DNA from 3 places in the Psychromonas sp. KJ10-2 genome. Region 1 is predicted to be linked to each of the others. Evidence: predicted binding sites of a transcription regulator. Region 1 holds the regulator's gene; each other region holds the start of a gene.
The links. Region 1 encodes sigma-54, which starts transcription at its own class of promoters, with help from an activator protein. Its sites were predicted from a motif close to GTTGGCACGNNNNTNGNNT; they were not measured.

Region 1 (3,186 bases):
ATATTTATAACCAAAGGATTGAAAAATGATGAGGAGATTACTTTTTGTTGAACCTTGTAAATAGACTTTTAGGTGCTCATTTAAATTATGTATCGACAGAGAAGTGGTATCAACTGAGAAGGCCGCCATCGATTTTAATGGTGCCAAAATCTTATTTTCCAACTCTAATGCTTGAGATAAAGAGTACTTTTGCTTGGAAAGAGGGTGTAAGCGGCGCGTTTCACTATAACGTCTAATTAACTCACTGGTTAATGCATCGATATAGATAATTTCTAATTCAACTTTGCCTTGCAATGAAATGATCAGATCTTCTATCTGCTCAACTTCCCTTGGCATATTACGCACATCAAGGGTAACAGCAACTTTATTGTCCTTAGGATCTAAAGTATCAATTAGTTGCTCAAGTAATTGGTAGGGCACACCGTCGATACAGTTGTAACCTAGGTCTTCGAGAACATGAAGTGCAATTGTTTTTCCTGAGCCAGAGCGACCACTTATAACAATTAATTTCATATTTTCACCTTTTACTTTATAGCGTTAGTAATTCAAATAACTCTGTTGCGTTGTCTGCGCTGCGTAATTGACGCAAGAATTGTTTGTCCAATAACTTTTGACTTATCTCTGATAGTGCAGAAAGATATTGTTTGCAAAGGTCTTCCGGCACAAAAATAGCGAATAGTATATCCACTTTATTACCGTCGTATGAATCATAATCGATACCTGTTTCACATTGCAAAAAGACAGCTGTAGCGGGTAGCTCACTAGAAATTTTGACATGTGGAATAGCAATCCCAGATCCAACACCTGTTGACCCAATTTTCTCTCGTGCAATTAAGCTTTCGAATAGTTCATGGGCATCTAAATCGAGTTCTTTTGCTGCGATAAGGCTGATTTTTTCTAGTGCGCCTTTTTTGCTTGTGCAAGCTGTTTTACAGAATACTGATTGTTGATTTAATAGAGTAGATATTTTCATAATAATAGTTAACTGTATTTAATGGACGCGCGAGTTTATCAGGTTCGCATTAAATGACTATAGTTAATCCTTATTTATTTGCATTACTTCTTGGTTCAAAGTAATTGTTTACGTTGATTAGAAGGTGGAATTCCTAAGGATTCACGATATTTAGCAATAGTACGTCTAGCTACCTTGATCCCTTTTTCTTCTAATAACTGGGTGATTTTATTGTCGCTTAAGGGTTTTGTGGTGATTTCTGCAGAGACCAATTTTTTAATTAAAGCACGTATAGCGGTTGATGAGCATTCGCCGCCCCCATTGGTTGCTACATGGCTAGAGAAGAAAAACTTCAACTCATAAATACCACGAGGAGTATGCATAAATTTTTGAGTCGTAACACGTGAAATGGTCGACTCATGCATTTCTACTTCGAAGGCAACGTCATTAAGTACCATGGGTTTCATAGACTCATCGCCATATTCAAAGAAGGCCTGTTGTTGTTGCACAATACAGTTAGCTACCTTTAATAAGGTTTCATTGCGGTTTTCTAAGCTTTTAATAAACCATTTTGCTTCTTGTAAATGACCCTTTATAAATTGTGAATCATTTTTACTGATATTACCCGTACACATACTTGCGTATTGTTGGTTAATCGATAAATTCGGGTCACAATCTTGATTAAGGGAAACACGCCATTGCCCATTAATTTTTTTAACGTAAACGTCTGGCACGATATATTGCGTTTCACTGGTTTCTACACGATTACCAGGGCGTGGCTCTAAACTTTGAATTAAACGCATTATCTCAGCTAATTGAGATTCTTTTAACTTACTTTTTCTTGCCAGTGTGCGGTAATCTCTGTTTCCAAGTAGATCCATATACTGTTCCAGTATTTGGATAGCTTCATCACGCCAAGGTGTTGTTTCTGAAAGTTGACGTAATTGTATTTGTAAACATTCTTGAGTGGTGCGCGCCGCAACACCTAATGGGTCAAAATGTTGAATGCGTTTTAGTACCACTTCCACTTCATCCAACTCTAATTCTTCTAAGTCAGTTTGTAGGCTTTCTAATATGCTTTCACAGTCTGTGGTGAGATAACCTGATTCATCAATGGAATCGATGATCGCCATCGCGATAATTTGGTCTGTTTCAGTAAAAGGGGTAAGTTGCATTTGCCATAATAGATGGTCTTGTAATGAGGTAGATGATTCACCTTGATATAAAGTGTTCTCACCTTCATAGGCTACTGCATTAGAGCTAGTACCAGTGATCGGCGTTGAGTTGTATGATTCTTCCCACTCTTTTTCTGCAGGTAGGTCATCGGAGAACTCTTGCTGAGTAATCGCTTCAGTGGTATCTAATGCGCTGCTATCTGCTTCTTTAACAGTATCTTCAGATCCTGTTTGGTCGTCTTGTTCAAGAAGAGGGTTAGAGTCCAAAGCGTTTTGGATCTCCTGTTGCAGATCTAATGTTGAAAGCTGCAATAGTTTTATTGCTTGTTGTAATTGAGGGGTCATCGCTAATTGCTGACCCATTTTCAATTGTAAACCCTGTTTCATCAAAACATATCTTCCTGAACGTATGGCAATTATTTAAAGTTTAAACTCTTCACCTAGATAAACGCGTTTCACATGATCATTTGCCAGAATCTCATCCTGTGTACCCACAGCAATAATTTCTCCGTGGCTTACTATATAGGAATGTTCACAAACATCTAACGTTTCTCTAACATTATGGTCGGTGATTAATACACCTAAGCCACGATCACGTAATTGTTGAATAATATTTTTTATATCAATTACCGAAATCGGGTCAACACCAGCGAAAGGTTCATCAAGTAGAATAAATTTTGGTTCTGTGGCTAGTGCGCGTGCAATCTCTACACGACGGCGCTCTCCACCCGATAAACTCATCCCTTTATTATCACGAATATGAGTAATATGAAACTCTTCTAAAAGAGTGTTCAGTTTCTCTTCGCGTTGTTTTTGTGTCAATTCTTTACGGGTCTGTAAAATACCCATGATATTTTCTGTTACCGTTAAACGTCTAAAAATGGACGCTTCTTGTGGTAAATAACCAATGCCTTTTTGTGCTCGAATATGCATCGGGTTGCTAGAGATATCTTCATCATCAATAACAATGGTGCCTTGATCTTGTTTAACCAAACCAACCACCATATAAAAAGAGGTGGTTTTACCAGCACCATTAGGGCCAAGTAACCCTACAATTTC
Region 2 (3,186 bases), 2.0 Mb from region 1:
CGCCTAAACGTTGGCGTCCTAACTGGCCGTTTAAAGATTATCGATTTGAGATAGAAGATACTATTCCGGCGATGGCTGCCACCATAGGCAAAATAGTGATGGTCGGTGCGATAGCCGCAACGTTTGCAGCACCGCTTGGCCTTGATGAAGGCTTTGTATTGGAGAACGTGCGTTATGAGCTATTAATTGTCTCTGTTTTTATTGTTCTTTTTTCCGGATTTTTACTGCCAACTGCTAACTTAGCGGGTACTCATGGCCCCTTAATTCCACTTATTCCTATTGTGGTTGCAGCAGGTGGCCACCCTATGGCATTTGGCCTACTTATTGGAGCCTTTGGTTTGATTCTCGCCATTAGTAAAGGTGGTAGTCGATTAGCCAATCTAACCAGTAAAGGTGTTTGTGGTGGGTTACTATTATATCTCGGGTTTGTGGGGACTATTTCTCAAGTTAAAAAATTATTAGCTTGGGGAGATAGCATTGGTATGTCACATATCCCCTTTGTCGTCATTATCAGCACGATTTTGCTGTATGCATTACTCGAACATTGGAAAAAGCGTTGGTTAGCGGTGCCGTTAAGCTGTTTACTAGGCGGCTCGATTGCCTTTGCAATGGGTGCCCCTTTTGAGTTTATTACTGACCCAGGCTTACCTAACCTGAATCCAGCCCATTGGTGGGGAGACAATACGGGTTGGATGTTAGGTTTGCCAACAATAGAGAGTTTTGTAGTGGTATTACCTTTTGCGATTTTAGCCGTCGCGATGTGGTCACCTGATTTTTTGGGTCATCAAGTATTTCAAAAGATTAGTTATCCAGGGCGTACTGAAAAAGTACAAATGAATATAGACGACACCATGACCACAGCCTCTATTCGTCAAGTCTTTGGTTCGCTTTTAGGTGGCTCTAATTTTACTTCATCATGGGGAACTTATTTAATACCGGCAGCCATTGCTAAACGCCCTATTCCGGCAGGTGCTTTATTAACTGCTCTATTTTGTGTAATAGCTGCGGTATGGGGATACCCTATGGATTTAGCCATATGGCAACCTGTGTTGTGCGTTGCATTAATCGTAGGTGTGTTTATCCCTTTACTTGAAGCTGGAATGGAAATGACACGTGAAGGTAAAACAACGCAATCTGCAGCGATTGTAGTATTTGCATCGACTCTTGTTAACCCTGCTTTTGGTTGGTCGCTTACTATGTTACTGGATAATCTTGGTTTAATCGGCTGTAAAGAACGTAGTGCGAAATTGAGTAAAATGAATCGCTGGATTATACCAAGTGTTATGTTTGTGATATTAACCACTGTAATGGCAGCTGTTGGTATGTTGCCAGGTATCCCTGCATTAATATCGAGTTTTCGTCATTAATTGTATATAACCTTAATAAAAGTCCAAGACATTTAACGCATTGGACTTTTATATTTTTATTAGATAAAAGTTGCAGATTGAAAAGACTTGATTGATATTTTACGATCCAATGGACACCACACAATTAATCCATAATTATCAAGCAGTTAAAAATAAAGAGTGAGATTTTCTTTACCTTATCATGCGCTAGACTAAAGGAATCAAAGGTGTACGTTACCACGGAGAGCCGTGGGAACGAGATAGCGTCACATTGAAGATGAATAACTATGATTCCCCTCCTACATTACTCACTGCATGAAAACCTTTCAATTGGCCCTGTAATAGTTACAGGGTAAAAATCAGACTCTTTTTACCCACCACAAAATAAACATTAAAATCAATAACCTAAGTTTTGGCATATAACTTGTAACACTCCTTACTGAGAACATTGACGCAATCACTATATTGCATTTATCCAAACTAGCTTAAGGAGCTATCTTATGAATAACGACATTATGAAAGGTCAGTGGAAACAAGTATCAGGTTCTATCAAAGAGAAATGGGGTAAGTTAACAGATGACGACTTACAAGAGATCGACGGTAACTTAGAAGTCTTCCAGGGTAAAATGCAAGAGAAGTACGGCATGGAAAAAGATGAAGCAGAAAAAGAGTTTAATAAGTCATTCTAATAGGTCTCACCCTTCTTAACTCTTATTAAATAATCAAAGCAAAGGCCAATTCAATTGGCCTTTTTTGTATGACCACGGTGGAATGAGGGACCGAGATAAAGCCCATTACTCAGTATACTTTAGAGGTCACAAAAATAAGGATAGTGTTTATGATCATTTTATCAGTATTATTTTTTATTATAGGTTTAGCTTTATTAATTGGCGGTGCATGGTTAATAGCCTTAGGTGGCAGCTTATATTATTGCTTCGCAGGTGTTGCATTTATCGCCGTTTCATTATTACTACGTAATAGAAATGCATTAGCAAATCTTGTCTACGCTATCCTTTTAATGGCGACATTAATTTGGTCGGTTCTTGAGTCAGGTCTGAGTTGGTGGCCCTTAGCAACCAGGATGGGACTTTTCCTCATTTTAGCAATTCCCCTTCTCTTAATTGCTTTTTTCAAACATCGCCAGGGTTGGATATTTTTATTACCAGCTTGGATAGCAGCCAGTGCAACGACACTTTCACCTTTAATGGTTACATCACCGACAACCGTAGAAGGTGAATTGCCGAGAGTGGTTAGTGCCCCCTTTGCAAGTGATGTAAATGAAAGTGATTGGAATGCCTATGGTAGAAGCAATTTAGGGCAACGATTTTCGCCTTTAGCTAACATTACCCTGGAGAATGTCGATCAATTACAATTAGCATGGCAATATCAAACCGGAGATAAAAAAGGCCCTAAAGATGTCGGCGAAACAACCTACGAGGCAACCCCTCTTAAAATAGGTAATGCACTTTACCTTTGTACGCCTCATAACTGGCTTATTGCTTTAGATGCAGATACAGGTGAAGAGCAATGGGTTTACGATGCTAAAGTACCAGCTGACAGTCAGCGCCAACATCAAACTTGTCGTGGAGTTTCTTATTTACCTCCGAGTGATAGTAAACAACCTCCTTTAGTAGAAACAGTCTCTACCCCTTCAGAAAACCTAAGTACATTACAGTGTGATGCTCAATTATTCTTACCAACATCAGATGCCCGTTTGATCGCTGTTGACCCAAGTACCGGAGCTCGTTGTGCTAACTTTGCTGAGAATGGAGAGTTAGATTTAATGCATAACATGCCATTTAAACAGTCAGGTTATTATTACTCAACCTCGCCTCCATTG
Region 3 (3,186 bases), 110 kb from region 1:
AACAGCAGAGACAGCAGCACCATCACCGACTTTAGTTGCGCTGTTTGAGAATAGTGAGTTAGCATAAACACTATCGAATTCAGCACGAGACTCTTTAAAACCAACGGTACTTACGTTAGAGATATTGTTTGCAGTTGCATCTAAATCTGTTTGTGCAGCTGAAATTCCGCTTAATGCTATATTAAATGACATAGTAATTTCCTTTAATTATATATTTTCAGCAACTTCAATTGCTTCGTCCAGTTCGATACCGCCTAACCCTTTCAGGTTTAAATAGACGCTAGCAGAACCACCACCTAAACTGACACTTTCAACATGCGCATAACTGGCTGTTGTTAATGCTTCTCCATTTCCATTCACTGAGCCAAATGCTTCAAAAGTATAATTCCCCTGTGGAGCAGGTTTACCTTCCGCATCTAGCCCATCCCAATCAAAGCGTTGATTACCGGCGCCTATCTCACCTAATTCAATAGTTTTAACAACATTACCGGCACTGTCTTTAACAGAAACTGTGGTGTTAATTGCCCCTGTTGTACTAGTGATAGATCCTGATGCAGTTCCACCTTCAGGAAGATAAGTTTGATTATTTGGCACTAGTACTTTTTTGCCTACTAGTGATGACGCTTCTAATGCTTGGCTAGAGTTCAACACCTCTTTGATACCGGCAAATTCTGTACCTAATGTGGCAATACCTTCAGCCGTAGTAAACGAAGACATTTGAGAAATCATTTCCGCATTCTCAACGGGTGAGAATGGGTCTTGGTAAGCAAGTTGCTGTGAGAGCAACGAGAAAAAGTCTTCTTGATCTAGTTGCTGCTCAGCATCTATCTCAGTATTTTTATTTATCTGTTCTTCAGTTAATGGTTTGGTTAAACTGAGACCCGATGAAGTGATAGTAGTCATCTAATTATCCTTATTTACCCATTTGCAATGTACGACTTAACATCTGCTTTGCCGCATCGGCAATTTGCACATTTGTCTGATAAGAACGAGAAGCACTGATCATATTGGCCATCTCTTCCATTACATTGACATTAGAGTGAAAAATGAAACCATCCTCGTCCGCTTTAGGGTGATTGGGCGCATATTCACGGTTTAATTCAGCAGTACTTTCAACAATGCCCTGCACTTTTACACCCACACTGCTATCCAAGCCGCCCATCGCGCGGTCTAATTCTGCAGCAAAAACAGGATGACGTGCTTTATATGTTTCATCAATATTGCTACTGACACTATTGGCATTCGCTAAGTTACTAGCAGTCGTGTTTAATCGCACAGATTGCGCACTCATCCCAGTGCCGGCCACATCTAATACTTTTAATAAACTCATCACTTTTCTCCTGCTAGCAATTATTGACCTTTAATGGCCAAACGTAGCCCTGAAATTTTACTATTTAAAAAATCTAAGCTGGCTTGATATTCCATGCTGTTTTTCATAAACAAATTACGTTCAACTTCTAAATCAACGGAATTGCCGTCACCCGTATCGGGTTGATTAGAGGCACGATATAGCAATCCATTTTGTGCCATTGAACTAGAGAAACCAGGCTTATGAAGTGTATCGGTACGATTTAACGACACGCCACTTCCTGACTTAGCTGCATTTAATGCATCTTTGAAATTAATATCTTTTGCTTTGTAATTAGGGGTATCTGCATTAGTGATATTTGACGCCAAAATTTCAGTTCGGCGTGAACGAATACCTAATGTGTGCTGATGAATGCCTAATGCTTTTTCAAAGTTAAGTGCCATAAATTTCTCCTTTGTCTAGATAAATGCAAAGCTTGTGCCAAAAAATTAACTAAGGGAGTTATCTAAGCGATTTTTTTCAATTAAAGAGGGAAATGTATAAATTAAATCAAAAAGATAAGACGTTGGAAGACATTGTGGCTTGGTGCTCAGCTAACTGTAACCAATAACACTTAAGCTTAGGAAGGTAATAGTAACAATAAAAAAATGACTAAAAAAAGAGGCAATAGTTGCCTCTTTAATCAATGTGCTAAACAAGGAATTTGTATCCAGTACTGCGATTATTTACTTTTTAATTTATAAATAATGCCCGGATTACAACGTACCATTTCAAACTTATCTGTTAATCCATTTAAAGATTCAGACGCCCCCAAAATAAGATACCCACCAGGGTTTAAAGCACCTGCAAACTGATTCAAAATTTTAGATTTAACGTCATTAGAAAAGTAGATCAATACATTTCGGCAAAAAATTAAATCAAATTTACCCAATGAAGCATAGCTATCCAATAAGTTTAGACGTCGAAAGGAAGTCAATTTTTTGACCTCGGGTCTCACCTGCATTTTATTGCTTAAGCCATGAACTGGAATAAAAAATTGACGCTTACGTGTTTCAGATAAACCACGTGACAATGCAAGTAGATCATATTGACCTAGGTTACATTGCGCTAACATTGAATCAGAAATATCAGTACCAACCACTTGTACATTTAAATTACTCGTTGGTTTGGCTTTACTATATTCCAATGCGGTCATCGCAATAGAATAAGCTTCTTGACCCGATGAGCTTGCAGAAGACCAAATTTTAATATTTTTCTTGTTTTGTAAAATTTCCGGAAACAGTTTATGAGTAAGTAATTCAAAAGGATAAATATCACGAAACCATAGCGTTTCATTGGTGGTCATCGCATCTACAACAGCATTACGCATTTGAGCATTAAGGCTATTAATTACCTTCTCCACCAATTCCTCTAATCCTGTTAAGTTAAATTGCGTGACAAGAGGGCTTAAACGGCTTTTAACTAAATATTGTTTGTTATCCCCTAATACAATACCGCATTGTTTTTCTAGAAAAAGAGCAAACTTTTTATAAAGTTGATCAGACAAAGTTTTCACTAATAATTACCTGCATTCCATTAATTGCTTTAAACATATTTTTAAGTAATAAAATTAAAAAACCCTTTCTTATAATTTTATGATTGAAAAATAACATTGATTAATATGCTTTACCTAACAATTAATCACCTTTTGTACGGCAATCGCCAACTCATCAGGATTAAATTTTGCAATAAAGTCATTTGCCCCCACTTTCTCAACCATGGCTTGGTTAAAAATTCCACTGAGCGAAGTATGAAGAATAATATATAAATCTTTCATATCTGGATGAGCCTTTATTTCAGAGGTTAAGGTATAACCATCCATTTCGGGCATTTCAACA

Region 2: the regulator sigma-54 is predicted to act here: its motif matches at 1,758-1,776, upstream of ACLKL2_RS05955 (CsbD family protein).
Region 3: the regulator sigma-54 is predicted to act here: its motif matches at 1,776-1,794, upstream of flgB (flagellar basal body rod protein FlgB).

What each region holds. Positions count from the first base shown of each region.
Region 1 is NZ_CP178827.1:3,231,047-3,234,232, forward strand. Features, by position in the region: gene rapZ (RNase adapter RapZ) at 1-513, opposite strand, end outside; gene ptsN (PTS IIA-like nitrogen regulatory protein PtsN) at 530-973, opposite strand; gene ACLKL2_RS15775 (RNA polymerase factor sigma-54) at 1,069-2,514, opposite strand; gene lptB (LPS export ABC transporter ATP-binding protein) at 2,548-3,186, opposite strand, start outside.
Region 2 is NZ_CP178827.1:1,229,015-1,232,200, forward strand. Features, by position in the region: gene ACLKL2_RS05950 (DUF3360 family protein) at 1-1,367, shown strand, start outside; gene ACLKL2_RS05955 (CsbD family protein) at 1,847-2,035, shown strand; gene ACLKL2_RS05960 (glucose/quinate/shikimate family membrane-bound PQQ-dependent dehydrogenase) at 2,185-3,186, shown strand, end outside.
Region 3 is NZ_CP178827.1:3,342,008-3,345,193, reverse strand. Features, by position in the region: partial or broken gene flgE (flagellar hook protein FlgE) at 1-192, opposite strand, end outside; gene ACLKL2_RS16345 (flagellar hook assembly protein FlgD) at 208-903, opposite strand; gene flgC (flagellar basal body rod protein FlgC) at 914-1,330, opposite strand; gene flgB (flagellar basal body rod protein FlgB) at 1,351-1,752, opposite strand; gene ACLKL2_RS16330 (CheR family methyltransferase) at 2,031-2,864, opposite strand; gene ACLKL2_RS16325 (chemotaxis protein CheV) at 2,979-3,186, opposite strand, start outside.